Regions from separate parts of the Neoaquamicrobium sediminum genome, predicted to be linked through region 2. Evidence: riboswitches for the same ligand, from Rfam matches in the RefSeq annotation. Region 2 holds a riboswitch; the other holds the start of a gene.
The links. Region 2 has a riboswitch for cobalamin ahead of V1479_RS20150 (aromatic ring-hydroxylating oxygenase subunit alpha). Riboswitches for the same ligand answer to the same signal wherever they lie in the genome.
Positions count from the first base shown of each region.

Region 1: another riboswitch for cobalamin. It lies ahead of V1479_RS00055 (TonB-dependent receptor domain-containing protein); the one in region 2 lies ahead of V1479_RS20150 (aromatic ring-hydroxylating oxygenase subunit alpha).

Region 1 is NZ_JAZHFV010000001.1:9,343-17,102, reverse strand. It holds gene V1479_RS00080 (DUF2794 domain-containing protein) at 89-475, shown strand; gene V1479_RS00075 (DUF6925 family protein) at 480-1,517, opposite strand; gene V1479_RS00070 (ABC transporter ATP-binding protein) at 1,531-2,304, opposite strand; gene V1479_RS00065 (FecCD family ABC transporter permease) at 2,301-3,302, opposite strand; gene V1479_RS00060 (ABC transporter substrate-binding protein) at 3,299-4,150, opposite strand; gene V1479_RS00055 (TonB-dependent receptor domain-containing protein) at 4,165-6,024, opposite strand; cobalamin riboswitch at 6,204-6,407, opposite strand; gene wecB (non-hydrolyzing UDP-N-acetylglucosamine 2-epimerase) at 6,451-7,575, opposite strand; gene V1479_RS00045 (ABC transporter ATP-binding protein) at 7,606-7,760, opposite strand, start outside.
Region 2 is NZ_JAZHFV010000006.1:701,034-708,793, forward strand. It holds gene V1479_RS20130 (hypothetical protein) at 1-201, shown strand, start outside; gene V1479_RS20135 (hypothetical protein) at 216-998, shown strand; gene V1479_RS20140 (aldehyde dehydrogenase family protein) at 1,056-3,434, opposite strand; gene deoC (deoxyribose-phosphate aldolase) at 3,447-4,478, opposite strand; cobalamin riboswitch at 4,640-4,847, shown strand; gene V1479_RS20150 (aromatic ring-hydroxylating oxygenase subunit alpha) at 4,972-6,219, shown strand; gene V1479_RS20155 (FAD-binding oxidoreductase) at 6,239-7,330, shown strand; gene V1479_RS20160 (hypothetical protein) at 7,332-7,577, shown strand; gene ppk2 (polyphosphate kinase 2) at 7,728-7,760, shown strand, end outside.

The sequences.
Region 1 (7,760 bases), on a different contig from region 2:
GTGACCCGCGCTGGGCAACGGGGCTTGCATTTCCGGTCTGGAAGCGCGACCTTCGTATTGTCGTCGAACTGTCACGAAAGGCCACTGCATGACCGATCACGGCACCGGAGCGGAGGGTAAGGACGATTCCGCAATATTGATCCCGCTGCACGAAAGGCGGCGCGAGCGGGATGAGCTTCCGGTAACCTTTCATCGGCGAGAGCTCGATCAGATCCTGAAAATCTACGGCACCATGGTCGCGGCAGGCGAATGGCGCGACTACGCCATCGACCATCTGCGGGACCGTGCAGTGTTCTCGGTCTTTCGGCGCACCAGCGAAGTGCCGCTCTACCAGATCGTCAAGACGCCGGCGCTGGCGCGACGACAGGGCGCTTTTTCGGTGGTCGCCGCGAGCGGGATGATCCTCAAGCGCGGACATGAACTCGGCCGCGTTCTTGCCGTTTTCGACAAGCCGCTGAAGCTGGTGGGTACCTGAACGCCTAATGACCGGGCGCGTCGTCGTCGGTGTCGGCCTCGTTGCCGCCCGCTGGCTCGATCGCGGCAATCCAGCGGTTGATTTCGGCATGCGCCGCGGTATCCGAAGCCTCTGCCGTCACATGGGCCTGCTGGCGCAGGGCCAGTCGCATCGCGACGCGGCCGAGGCGCGTGCGCGGCAGACCATAGGTAGTCGGTTCGTCGGCACGTGAAACCGCCTCCAGCACCCGCGTCTTTTCGGCGACGGCTTCCGTCGATCCGAAACGGACGAGCATCTGCTGGAAGGCTTCATGCAACGCGGCGTCGAACGGGCGGTCTTCGCCCATCGCGCCGATCACGGGATTGCCGGGATGAAGCGAGCCGAGCGGCAGCAACCCTTTCGGTATCGGTGTGTTTGCCGAGTGCGTGCGACCGGTGGCGAGCAATTTGGGTAACAGGTGGGTGTGGGGTCCAGGCGGGGAGACGCCGCCCGTGTCCGGCCCGCCGATCTTCTGATAAACCTCGACGCGACCGATATTGGTGATCGCCACGCGGTGCGGATGGGCCGTGAGGATAGCTGGCATCGCCGGATTGCCGGGTTCGAACAGCGAGCGCCCTTCGGCCTGCCGCAAGATTTCGAGCAGCGCCGGATCGGCAGTCCTGATGCAGAAATCGCATTGCGGCAGCGAAAGCCCCATGTCGAACAGCACGCCATCGCGGTCCTGCGGCCGCACAGCTTCGATGTCAGGCCCAAGCTCGGTCAGCACGGCGCGCGCGGTGCGTCGCGCTGTCGCCTCCGGCATGCACAGGGCGACCGCCTGCGTCCAGCGATGGGCGCGCGGGCTCAGGGTCTCGTAGGCGAGGGGCACGATCTCGGCGACACGGTCGGCATCGATGCGGACACCGCCTCTCGATGTAGCTCTGGCAAGGCCGGCTGCGTCGTCAACCTGCGGCTTTTCCCCTTCGTCGTGATGGAACTCGGCGATCGCGCCGAACGTGCCCATGCTCCAGCCGGAGCGCCAGTCGCAAAGATGTTCGGCAAGGAGTTGCGGCAGCTGCGTCATTGTCTTCGCCTCGTCATTCGGCCAGGTCGAGCGGGTGGACGACGAGGCCGCCGCCGTCTTCGCCCAGATAGGCCTGGATGCCATATACGTCGCGCAGACGCGCAGCGGTGAGAACGTCCCGAGGCGGGCCATCGGCGACGATCGATCCGTTGGCCAAGAGAACCAGCCGTGAACACCAGCGTGCGGCGAGTCCAAGGTCGTGCAGGCACGCGATGACGCTCCGCCCCTCCTTGGCGAGCCCGGCAAACACGCGCATCAGCGTGATCTGGTGCGCGGGATCGAGCCCGGCCGTCGGCTCGTCGGCCAGCATCAAGGGCGCCTCCTGCGCCAGCGCGCGGGCGATCAGCACGCGCGCCTTTTCGCCACCGGAAAGCTCGGTGGCGCGGCGGGTTGCGAAGTCTTCGACATCCATGCGCCGCATAGCCTCACGTACCGCCGCTTCATCCGCCGCGCCGGGACGGGCGAAAGGCGGCAGGTGGGGCGCGCGGCCGAGGCCGACAAGACGCTCGACGGTTACCGGCCAGGCGATCTCGCGCTCCTGCGGCAGGTAGGAGACCAGCTTGGCGCGTTGCGCCGCGCTCATCGATGCGGCAGCCTGGCCGCCAAGCTCGATATTGCCTTGGGACGGCGTCAAGCCGAGGATGGTGCGCAGCAGGGTCGACTTTCCGGCCCCGTTGGGCCCGATCAGGCCGACGAATTCGCCTTCCTTGACCGTCAGTGCGACGTCGCGCAGCACGGTCTTGCCGCCGAGTTCGGCCGAAAGACTGGAAAGGGCCAGCAGCGTCACAGCATCCGCCTCCGTGTGCGCCAGACGAGCCACAGGAAGAACGGCGCGCCGACGATGGCGGTAAGCACACCGAGCTTCAGGTCGCGGCCGGGTGCGATCAGGCGGACGAGTATGTCTGCTGCAAGAAGCACTGTAGCGCCTCCCAGCGCGCTGGCTGGCAGCAGGCGGGATGGCACGGCACCAACCAGCGGCCGCAGCACGTGGGGCACCACAAGTCCAATGAAACCGATCGCGCCGGCGATCGCGGTAGCCGCGCCGACAGAAGCCGCCGTGCCGAACACGGCGAGGAACTGGACCCGACGCATGTCGACCCCCATGCTTGCGGCGGCATCCGAGCCCAGCGTCAGCACGTCAAGCGGCCGCGTCAGCATGCCAAGCATCACCCAGCCTGCAAGCATGAATGGGGCCGACAGCCACAGATGGGTCATCGATCGGTCGGTGAGCGAGCCCAGCATCCAGAATACGATTTCGGTAGCGGCGAAGGGGTTGGGCGACAGGTTCAGCACCAGCGATGTCATCGCGCCGGCAAAGGCCGAAATTGCTACGCCTGCCAGGATGATCGTGAGCGTGCCGCCGCGCTCTCCGGCCATGACGCGCAGCAGCAGCACAGCCAGCACGGCGCCCGCCAGGGCTGCAAGCGGCAGGCCGAGCGGAAAGGCAACCGAGATACCGGTGTAGATGGCGACGACGGCGCCCAGAGAGGCCGAAGCGCTGATGCCGAGGAGGCCAGGCTCTGCAAGCGGGTTGCGCAGATAGCCCTGCAGTACCGCACCGGAGAGACCGAGGGTCGCGCCGATCATCAACCCCAGCAGCGCGCGGGGGAGGCGTATCTCACGCATCACCAGGGTCAGCAGGTCGGCGTCGCCGGAAACAAGCGCCCTGATGCTCTCGCCGAAGCCGACATCCGCCGGTCCGGTGGTCAGCGACACGAAAAACAGCGCAAGCGTTGCCGCCGCAAGCGCGCCAAGCACCGCCGCATAGCTGATGCGATCGCTCATCGCGCGGCCTCTGCATGGGCATTCGCCGCATCGCGCAGGAGTCGCGCCGCCTCGAGCGTGAAGGGCGCGCCGCATATCCAGTAGCGGTCGGGAATGCGCACCAGCCGGTCCTGCGAGGCGATCGCTGTGAAGGCGGGATGCCGGAAATTCTGATGGGCGAGAGCTGGGCGGTCGTAAGTGCGTTCGCCGAGCACGACCAGATCCGGGTTGGCAAGCACGAGCTCCTCGAGTGGAAGGCGCTGGACGCCGACGATCCCGAGCCGGTCGGCGATGCTTTGCAGGCCTGCGGCCTCTATCACGGCGTTGGACAGCGAGCCGTCGCCGGACGTGTAGCTGTTGGCGGAATAGATCGCGACGGAAAGCGGCGGCGCCGGTTCGCGTGCCAGTTCCGCCAGCCCCGCATCGAGTTCCGCGATCAATTCATCCGCGCGCTGCTGCCGCCCAAGCAACTCGCCCATGCGGCGTATGTTGGCCCGCACGCCCTCGAACGTGCCTTCGGGGGCGAATTCCTCCACCCGAAAGCCCAGGCGCCGCAACATGTCGATGGTTGCCCGCGTGGTGAAAGTGCCGGCAATCACCAGGTCCGGCTGCATCAGGAAGATTTCCTCGCCGAGCCCGTGATTGACGACATAGCGTCCCGCCTCGTCGGCCAGCACGGACACGCCCGGATCGCCGGCAAGGTGCGAAACGGAGTGGAGCTGCCCCTCCGCGGCCAGCAGCATGGCGAGCTGGTCGGTGCAGACATTCATCGAGACGACGCGGCTTGGTGCGGCGTCGGTCGCCCGCGCCGGCGATATCCCCGCAGCAATTGTCAGGGAAACGGCAACTATGGCGCGGGCGATGAACACGGCGCGTTTCCCGATCAGAATTGCCGTGTCAGGCTCAAATTGATCGTCCGGCCCGGCGCGCGGTAGCCCGCAACAGTCTCGTACGTCTCATCGAACAGGTTCTCGACCGAGAACTTCATCGTCGACTTCTCATCGAAGCGATAGCTGGCGGAAAGATCGACCGTAACATAGTCCGGCGCCCTGGTGGTGTTGGCCACGTTCGAGTGCTTGGAGGCCACGTAGAGCACCTTGGCCGACAGGTCGAGCTTGTCGGTGGCGGCGAAGTTCAGCTCCGCGCCCGCCTTGAAGCGATCGCGGTTGGGGATATGGAGCCCGTTATCGAGATTGACCGGATCGCGCACGTCGAGGGTCACCTTGCCGCTCCAGCGCTCGTCGAAAGCGTGCCACACAGATGCCTCGAAGCCGGTGATGCGCGCACGCGCGACATTGAACGGGATATAGGTCGCCGGCATTGAGGCGATCGCGTCACGCAGCCACGTCTGGTAGAAAACGAGATCGACGCTGGTATCGGCGTTCGGCTGCCAGGCTAGCCCGACCTCGTAGGTCTGCGACTTCTCCGGGCGCAGGTCCGGATTGGAATAGCCAGGGTAATAAAGGTCGTTGAAGGTCGGGGCGCGGAAGCCCGTACCATAGGATGCGCGGCCGACAAGGCCCGGCACGAATTCGTAGCTGGCGCCGATATTGTAGGTGGTCGCATCACCGAACTGCTCGTTGTAGTCGTGGCGGATGCCGCTATCGACGGTAAGCGCGCCATAGTCGAGCGAGTATTGCGCGAAACCGGCTGCAAGCGTGCGGCCCGTGACGGCTAGCGGCAAGGTGGTGTCGACGCTTTCGCGATAGACCTCGAAGCCGCCAAGCAGCGTGTGGTCGACCAGTCCAGTCGTGAAGCTCTTTTCTGTCGATGCAAGAACGCCATAGCGGGTCGTGTCAAATTCGTCCTCGCCCGGCACGCCGTCACGGAAATTCGTGCTCAGGTCTACGCCGCTCGAAAATTCCACCGTCGACGACCAGTCGTCGGTGTGGTCGAAGGTTGCACCGGCCTTGCCAGCGAAAGTCGTGGTGTCGACCTCGTTGAAGCCGGGAGCGGTGGCGTCATACTGGCTGCGGCCACGCGAGAAGAGACCGTCGGCATAGAGCCGGCCCCAGCCGAACTGCTTGGAAAGCGAGAAATTGAACGAGCCCTGCATGAACCCGTCATCATCGGGTTCGTGCCCCCAGGTCGTCGGCAGGGTGAAGTCGTAGCCACGCGTGCCAAGGATGCCGCCGCCGACCGAATATTCGAGGCCGTCCACCTCGCCACGAAGGTCTGCGGATAGCTGCGCACCCCACGGATGGCTGACGCCCGCCGTCACGCTGCCGCAGAAATTGCGGCCGTCACCGCAGGCACCGCCGCGCTTGGTGATGATGTTGATGACGCCGCCCATCGCATCGGCGCCGTATTGCGAAGAATGAGGCCCCTTGGCGATCTCGATACGCTCGATCGCCGACAGCGGAATATTGAAAAGCGAGCTGGTGCCGCTTGTTGCCGCTGCGGTGCGCACGCCGTTGACCAGCACCAGCGTCTGGGTCGAGGACATGCCCCGAAGCTGCACGTTGGATGAAGCGCCCTGGCCACCGTAGCTGGTTATCGAAACGCCGGTGTAGCGCTTGAGCAACGACGGCAAGTCGGCCGCCGCCGAGCTTGCTATCTCCGCCTCGTCGACAACCGTCACCGACGACGTCGAACGGATCAGCGGCGTCTCGCGCCGCAACGGCGTCGTTACCACGATCGTGTCCAGAACGGTCGTGTCGTTGTCCGTACCGAGCGCGCTCTGCCCCTGCGCCGCCCCACATGCGAGCGCCAGCGCGCTTGCCGTCAAAATCCACTGTCTCATGTCTGTCCCCGCTTCCAGGCAAGGGCGCTACGCGCCCCGGTTTCATCAGAACCGCAGACGGTTTCAGGCTTGAGGCTTATGACGGGCGAATGCACATCGAACCCCGGCCGTTTCCGGCATGCGGCAACTTTCGATGTCACCGCGACGGACGACCGCGCTAGGACACACCCCGTATCCTGGCTTGGGTGACTGGAACGGCAGGTCTCCTGGCTCCCGTGTCATCGCCTCCTTCCACCTTCCCGGCCGATCGAGGCCAGTGGCATGTCCGGTAGTTGGCTCAACGGTTACAGTTGCGGGGGCAGCCGCGGCATTGGCCCACAAAGGCCGCACCGCGTTCCCATTTTCATCCGCCTCGCGGCGGAACCAGTTCCAAGATCGTGCTATCGCGTGCGAAGCCGCTCGTCAACGCAGTTGGATGCCGTTGGATCAACGGGAAATGCCGATCCTGATCGCTTCGAGGATCCGCTGGGCGGCCTTGCCGTCCCCGTAGGGGTTGGTGATTTCGCTGACACGCCTGTACGCCTCGGGCGAATCGAGAAGATGGGTCGCCTCACGGACGATGACGTCAGGATCTGTTCCGACCAAACGTGCGGTGCCGGCTTCTACTGCCTCTGGCCTCTCCGTCACGTCGCGGGTGACGAGCACAGGCTTGCCGAGCGACGGCGCTTCCTCCTGGATGCCGCCGGAATCGGTGATGATGAGGTGCGACCGACGCATCAGGTAGATGAACGGCAGATATTCCAGTGGATCGATCAGGAAGACGTCGTCCACGCCGGACAGGGTCTCGCGTGCGGCCTGCTGTACGTTCTCGTTCAGATGGACCGGATAGACGACCTGCACGTCGCCGCGCCTCGCCAGCCGCGCGAGTGCCTCGCACATGCGGCGCAGGCCACCGCCGAAGTTTTCGCGGCGATGCCCCGTGACCAGCAAGAGACGTTTGGCCGGATCGAGATAGGTGAAATCCGAGGCGATCGCATTTTGCCTCGCCGCGTCGCCCTCGATCAGATCGGAGGCCATCAGCAACGCGTCGATGACGGTGTTGCCGGTAACGGCGATGCGCGAAGCGTCGATCCGTTCGTCGAGCAAGGCTTGGCGCGCCTGCGGCGTCGGCGCGAAGAGCCAGCGTCCGACCACGTCGATGACGCTGCGGTTCATCTCCTCTGGCCACGGACGCATGATGTCGCGGGTGCGCAGGCCTGCTTCGACATGGCCTACCGGCACCTGATGGTAGAAGGCCGCCAGCGCCGCCGCCATGGCCGTGGTCGTATCGCCATGGACCAGAACGACGTCCGGCTTGTGCTCGCGGATCACCTTTTCCATACCCTGCAGCACACGCACGGTTATGTCGGTGAGTGACTGGCCGGGCGTCATGATGTCGAGATCGATGTCAGGCTCGATCCCGAAGATACCGAGCACCTGATCCAGCATCGTGCGATGCTGCCCCGTCACGCAGACGAGGGTCTCGAAAGCGGAATCGGCGCGAAACGCGGCCACGACAGGCGCCATCTTGATGGCTTCCGGGCGGGTTCCGAATACGATTGCTACCTTCAAGTGCTGCTCCGCGTTTCTAGCGCCGTGTCGTCAGGCAGCGGGCTGCTCGGCGGATGGATCGTCTCCGGTGGCGCCGCCGGTCTCGCTTGCCGTGAAGAAGGCGGATGCCTTCGGCACGGACCCCCTGAACGCGATCCTGCCCTTGCGCATCACGACCGCCCGTGTGCAGAGCGCCGACAGGACGG
Region 2 (7,760 bases):
CTCGTTGCGCAACGGGTGCCGATAACGCCGTTGGGCACGTTTTCCGACGGAGGGCTTGCCCGCAAGATGGTCAACGATTGCGGGCGGGAAATGGTCGTCCGGGCCGTCATGTTCACGGGGACGGCACTCGGGACCGAAGAGGTCAGGTTGCTTGACGATTACATGAAGATCGAGGTGGTCGATACGACCACCGGACTTTGAACAGGGGGTATGACATGGCCTTGGACGACCTACAGCAGATCAACCGGTGGCACATCCTGTTCGATGAGTTGTGCGTGCGGGCCGGCTTCCACGATGCCGCTTCTTTGGCGGCACGCTACTGCGAAGTGGCCGGAAACGGCGCCCGGAAGGAGCATGATACGACGCTGCGCAATCTGAACAACTGGCGCTCCGGCCGTCATATCCCGCGCCTGCGCAGCCTCAGAATTCTGGAGCAGGTGTTGGGTGTCCGCGACGATCCGGCTCTCCTGGAGCATTGGACGGCGCTCTATCGGCAGGCGAACGAGACGGGGGAAGACAGTCCCGCGGACGTCACACATTCGGCAAAGGGGGGCGCTTTGGCTTCCGTGGCCGCGCGATGGGCATCTTCGCTTCCCGATCTGAGGACGATTGCAGGAGCGGTCGTGGTCTTCGGGTTGGGCATTGCGATGGGCAATGTCTGGGCTTCCGGCTGGCGACCATGGGGCGGGCCGGCGGACAATGCACCCGTGGTGCGCTACAATCCGGAAGTGTTCATGACGGTCGGCCAGAGCAAGGTCATCCACGCGGAACGTGGAGATTGCGGAGAACTGCCGCGCGACTGGCCGGACGTTGTCGCCGACCTGCCGGGGCCTGCGCTCGGTACCTTTTCAGACGGCGGGCTGGCGCGGCGCAACAGTATCTTCTGTAAGGGCATGACGCCTGCGCGAGCGATCGTGTTCAACGCCGAGCGTGTCGGCGTAGAGGAATTCCGCATCCAGGGCGATCATCTGAAGGTGACGATCAGGCCTGCCGAATGACGTCGGCCGAAACCGTCGCTGGCCGCCCGGCTGACGGCGGTGTGGTGCCTTCCATGGCTAGTCGCCGTAAGGCACCCACACGTTCTTGACCTCGACGGCGCGGCGCAGGAACGGCTTGAGCGAGCCTGCCTCACCGTTCCAGTCGACGGCCTGTCCGTTCGAGGTCCAGACACGCTTGAGGTTGCCGGTGGATTCCAGCTCGGCTGCCTTGCAGGTTGCAGCGTCGGCGACGAGCCAGAGACCGTCGACATCATCGTGCTTGGCCAGCACGCTCGCGAGTTCGCCTGTGCGCCCGGTGACGATGTTGACAGCGCCTGCGGGAATATCCGACGTTTCCAGCACTTGGTAGAGGTCGGTCGCGACCAGCGGCCAGCGTGCTGATGGCACCGCGACGACGCTGTTGCCCATGGCCAGCGCCGGGGCAAGCATCGCGACGAGCCCGAGCAGCGGCTGCTCGTCGGGCGCGACGATGCCGACCACGCCGACCGGCTCGTTGAGCGCCAGTGTCACGGCGCGGGCAGGGGGATTGTGCACGGTGCCTTCGAACTTGTCGGCCATGCCTGCGGCTTCGAACAGGCGTTCGATCGAGGCGTCGACCTCTGCGCGCGCCGCCTTCGCCGATGCGCCGGTGAGGCTTGCGATGCGCGCGGCGAACTCGTCGGCGCGGATCGTCAGGTTCTCGGCCAGAAAATAGAGCACCTGCGCGCGATTGTAGGCCGTGGCGCCCGCCCAGCCCTTGGCGGCGCGTGCGGCGCTGACGGCGTCGCGGATGTCCTTGCGGCTGCCCAGCCCGGCTTCGCCGGCATGGCGGCCCTTGGCGTCGTGAACGGCCATGGAGTAGTTGCCGTCCGGACGCGTCTGCTTGCCGCCGATGAAAAGCTTCGGCGTGCGGTCGATGAAGGAGCCGTCGCCGTCGGAGCGCTCCGAGGTGCCGCCTGGCGCCTCATAGGCCTTGATCGGCTGGCTCTTGGCCTTTGGCAGGGCGAGATACTCGACCATACCCTCACGGCCGCCTTCGCGCCCGAATCCGCTTTCGCGATAGCCGCCGAAGCCGCAGGCGGCATCGAACATGTTGGTCCCGTTGATCCACACCACGCCGGCCTTGAGCTGCGGCGCGACATGCAGGGCGAGATTGACGTTTTCGCTCCACACGGAAGCGGCCAGCCCGTAGCGGGTGTTGTTGGCGAGCTCGATCGCTTCCTCCGTGTTGCGGAAGGTCATCGTCGCCAGAACCGGGCCGAACACCTCCTCCTGGGCGAGGATGTTGGCGGGGGCTACGTTGGTAGCAAGCACCGGCAGGTGATACCAGCCGGTCGCTGGCACTTCGCCAGCCGGCTGCCAGCATTGCGCACCCTGCTTTTCGCCCTCGGCGACTAGGCCACGCACGCGCTCGAGCTGGGTGCGGTCGACCAGAGGGCCGATATCGGTGTTCTTGTCAAGCGGGTCGCCAAGCCGCAGCTTCTCCATGCGGGCGCGCACCTTGGCGAGGAAGGCGTCGGCGATGCCTTCCTGCACCAGCAGCCGCGAGCCGGCGCAGCAAACCTGGCCCTGGTTGAACCAGATGCCGTCGACGAGGCCTTCCACCGCGGAATCCAGATCAGCATCCTCGAAGACGATGAAGGCCGATTTGCCGCCCAGTTCCAGCGACAGCTTCTTGCCCGAGCCGGCGGTTGCCTTGCGAATGATCTTGCCGACCTCGGACGAGCCGGTGAAGGCGATCTTGTCGATGTCGGGGTGATTGACGATTGCCGCGCCCGCTTCCGGGCCGCCATGAACGATGTTGACGACGCCCTTGGGTACGCCGGCTTTCTCGCAGATTTCGGCGAACAGCACCGCCGTAAGCGGCGTGAATTCGGCCGGCTTCAGCACTACCGTGCAGCCTGCCGCGAGCGCAGGCGCGATCTTCCAGGCGAGCATCAGCAACGGGAAATTCCACGGGATGATCTGGCCGGCCACGCCGACCGCTGCATAGCCCGGGAACTCCTTGCCCAGCGACTGCGCCCAGCCGGCATGATGGATGAAGTGGCGGACGGCCAGCGGCACGTCGATGTCGCGGCTTTCGCGGATCGGCTTGCCGTTGTCGAGCGATTCCAGCACGGCGAACAGCCGCGCATGGCGCTGCATGGCGCGACCGATGGCGTAGAGCACGCGCGCGCGCTCATAGCCGGAAGCGGCCTGCCACTTCGGCAACGCCTTGCGCGCGGCGGCCACAGCGGCGTCGATGTCGTCATGCCCCGCCTCGGCCAGGCTCGCCAGATGCTTGCCGGTGGCGGGCTCGGCCGTGTCGAACGTCTTGCCGCTCGCCGCCTTCTTCCACTGGCCGCCGATGAACAGGGACGCCGCGAAGTCGCGCGAGGCAAGCCACGCATCGGCTTCGTTGCGCGCCTCCGGGGCAGGGCCGTATTCCATGGCGTGATAGCGTTCGAGAATGTTCACGGTCGTTCCCCGTCAGGCCATGGCATGTCGATGGGCGGCCGAGTAGTGGCCGGTCAGGTGGTGTTCGAGCTGCCGCTCGATGTCGGTAAGCAGGCTCGACGCGCCGAAGCGGAAGAGGTCCGGTTCCAGCCAGCGGCGGCCGAGTTCTTCCTTCATCAGCACCAGCCAGTCCAGCGAGGCTTTGGCCGTGGAGATGCCGCCGGCAGGCTTGAAGCCGATCTTGAAGCCGGTGCGCTCCTCATAGGCTCGGATGGCGCGCGTCATGATGAGGCCGACCGGCAGGACGGCATTGACGCTTTCCTTGCCGGTCGAGGTCTTGATGAAGTCGGCACCCGCCATCATCGACACCATCGACGCGAGCATCACATTGCGCAGCGTCGACAATTCGCCGGTGCCGAGGATGACCTTCAGGTGCGCTTCCCCGCAGGCTTCGCGGAACTGCGCGACTTCGTTGTAAAGCACCTGCCACTTTGCGCCCAGAACCAGGCCGCGCGGGATGACCACGTCGATCTCGTCGGCCCCATCGGCGACCGACGCCCTGATTTCGGCGATCCGTGTTTCCAGCGGCGACAGCCCGTGCGGAAAGGCGGTGGAGACGGCGGCGACATGGATGCCGGTGCCTTCCAGCGCCTTGACCGCGGTCGCGACAAAGGGATGGTAGACGCAAACAGCCGCTGGCCGGATCACCGTTTCGCCCAGCCCGAGGCCGGCGACCAGATCGGCGCGCAGCGGGTTGCGCGCCTTGGCGCAGAGGCGGCGCACGCGCTCGTCGGTGTCGTTGCTGTTCAGCGTCGTCAGGTCCATCAGGCTGATTGAGCGGAGCAGCCATGCCGCCTGATTGTCGGCCTTGATCGAGCGGCGCTTGGTCAGCGTCGTCGCGCGACGCTCCAGTGCCGAGCGGTTCACATGCCGCATCTCTTCCAGCCAGCCCAGATCCAGCTTAATGCCGGGATTGCGCGGCAGGTCGGTATGCGCAGCCGCAGCCGCTGTCGGCAGCGTATGCAGGCTGGCGCCGGCAGCCTGTCGTGTCGAGGTGCTCGTCATGGCACTTTCTTTGTCCCGTTGGTCAAAGTTTATGCAGCTATCGCACGAATTCGAGCGAAACGAAACGGTGCGACGCAGCATGCCGCAGCGTTGTGAACCCTGTGTCGTCTTTGCGTCTGCACGGTGTCGCTTTCGCGTGTTTGCCGGCGATGCAGCCGTGGTTAGATGTGCGTGCCTGAGGTGCTGCTTCGTGTCGATCGAAGCGGAGAATTGGGAAGCCGGTCGAAATCCGGCGCTGCCCCCGCAACGGTAGCGGAGCTGAATGTCCCGACGGGAGACCACTGGACGACAATGTCCGGGAAGGTGTCGGGAAGGTCCTGCAAGGGACGGCTCCGGAGCCCGGAAACCAGCCTTCGGCATACGAAACCGACTGATCGCGGTGGGCGGTCAAGAGGCGAAGCGGCGCGGACAGGCCTGCATGGCCATGTCGCGGCTCCTCCTTCCCTCCATCACCACCAGTTCAGTCCTTGTGATGACGATGCGAGGACAGGACATGGATGCGCGCAACGAAATGCTGGGGCTGATCCGCAGCCGCAGATACGGCTATTCGCTGGAACAGCCCTTCTACACCGATCCCGAGTTCTTCCGGCTCGACATGGACCTGATCTGGTATCGCGACTGGCTATTCGTGGGCCACGATTGCGAACTGCCGAAGCCCGGCAGCTTCTTCACCGTTCAGGTTGGCCGGTATCCGGTCGTGCTGGTCCGCGATCGTGACGGGCAGATACGCGCCTTCCACAATTCCTGCCGGCATCGCGGCAGCCGCGTCTGCGCGGCCCAGAAGGGCCTCTCGGCGCGCCTCGTCTGCCCCTATCACCAGTGGACCTACGATCTCGACGGCAAGCTCCTGTTCGCACGCCAGATGGCGGATGATTTCGACCCGTCGCAGTTCTCGCTAAAGCCGGTCGCCTGTGAGAGCGCCGGCGGCTACGTCTTCATCTGCCTTGCGCCGGAGCCGGCCGACTTCGGGCCGTTCCGGGCCATGATGGAGCCCTATTTCCTGCCGCATCGGCTGGCCGATGCAAAGGTCGCCTACGAATCCACCATCATCGAAAAGGGCAACTGGAAGCTGGTCTGGGAGAACAACCGCGAGTGTTACCACTGCGCGGCCAACCATCCCGAGCTTTGCAAGACATTCCCGGAGGCCCCGACGGTGACGGGCGTCAACGGCGCCGAAAGCGACCCCGAGATGCTGGCGCATTGGGCGAAATGCGAGGCGGCCGGGCTGCCTTCGCGCTTCCGCATCGACGCGGGCGGCCAGTATCGCGCGACCCGCGCGCCGCTGCTGCGCGATGCGGTCAGCTACACGATGAGCGGCAAGCGCGCGGTGAACCGCAACCTTTCCGACACCGTCTCCACCGACCGCATCGGGTCGCTGCTGCTCTACCACTACCCGACGACATGGAACCACATTCTTGGCGACCACGCCGTTACCTTCCGCGTGCTGCCGATCAGCGCTACCGAGACCGCCGTCACCACCAAGTGGCTCGTGCACAAGGATGCGGTGGAAGGCATGGACTACGACCTTGCCGAATTGACCCATGTCTGGACCGAGACCAACGACCAGGACCGCAGGATCGTCGAGGAAAACGCCTTCGGCATCAACTCGCCCGCCTACGAACCCGGCCCCTATTCCGAGTTGCACGAGGGCGGCGTGATCCAGTTCGTCGAATGGTACGCCTCCTTCATCGAGCCGCGGCTGGCCGAGACGGAAACCCCGGCGCTCAGAAGCGTGGCGTGAGGCAACAGCGATGAACGCGATGACGGACGCCGCACTCTACCGCCACCTCGACGAGATGACGCCGTGGAACGACCGGCTTCAGGTGCTGGAGGTCATCGGCATCGCCGACGAGGCGCCCGACGTGAAGACCTTCACCTTCCGGTCCGACAACCAGACCTGGTTCCGCTACAAGCCGGGGCAGTTCATCACGCTGGAATTGCCGGTTGGCGACGAGCCGCTGCTGCGCACCTACACGCTGTCGTCGTCGCCGTCGCGGCCCTTCTCCATCGCAGTCACGGTCAAGGCGCAGGCCGGCAGTGTCGCAACGCGCTGGATGCTGGATCATCTGCGGCGCGGCGATCACATCAGGGCCTACGGCCCGGCCGGCGATTTCTCCCACCACGAATATCCGGCGGCGAAATATCTGTTCATCTCCGCCGGTTCCGGCGTCACACCGATGATGTCGATGCTGCGCTGGCTGAACGACTGCGCGCCATGGACCGACGTCGCTTTCGTCAACTGCGCGCGCCGGCCAGAGGAGATCATCTTCCGCAAGGAGCTTGAACTGCTGGGGAGCCGCATGCCCGGCCTGTCGCTGGGCTTCCTGATCGAGGAACGCTCCAGCCGGGAGAGCTGGTTCGGCCATATGGGCCGCATCGACGCGGTGCGGCTGCCGCTGCTCGCGCCGGATTTTCGCGAGCGGGAGATTTTCTGCTGCGGTCCGGAACCCTTCATGCGCGCCGTGCGAGAGATGCTGGAAACAGCCGGCTTCGACATGGCGCATTATCATCAGGAGAGCTTTGCCGCTCCCGTGGCCGAACCCGTGCCTGCACCGTTTACGCAGGACGGCGACGCCGCTGTCGGAGAAATCGCCCTGCCGGTCAGGTTCGCGGTGTCGGAGGTCGACGGCGAATGCGTTGCGGGACAGACCCTGCTGCAGACCGCGCGCGCGTCGGGTGTGCGGATCCCGGCCGCCTGCGAGTTCGGCCTGTGCGGCACCTGCAAGGTCAAGAAAGTCTCCGGCGCGGTCGAGATGAGCCACAATGGCGGCATACTCGATCACGAGATCGAGGAAGGCTTTATCCTTGCCTGCTGTTCGAAGCCGCTTTCGGCGCTGGAAATCGAGGCCTGACATGGGATCTTCTCCAATCCATGCCGACCTCAACAAGCCGACGTCACCGATTTCGCCGCGTCCGCCGCTGGCCCAGGCAAGCCCCGAGGAGGTTTTCCTGTCCTGGCTCATCGCATTGCCCGATGGAGAAGACGTCGCCGTTGCTGCGCGCAAGCAGATAAGACGGTTGGATGAGGCAACCACCGTATCGCCGCCGCTGCGCCGACTTCGCGCCTTGCTTGCGGAAGCGGCCGGAACACCGGATTAGATTTCCCCGTCAGGTGCTACGCTGCGTCAGACGCCGTCATGTTCATGTTACCCGCCGGTGTTAGCCGACGCTTGATCGATGTCGTGTTCGCGGGTCTTCTTGTGACCGGATGCGACGAATCTCTCGCGCGATGCGGCCGGAGGAACAAAGATGGATCACGACAGGGCGGGCAACGGTGCCGAG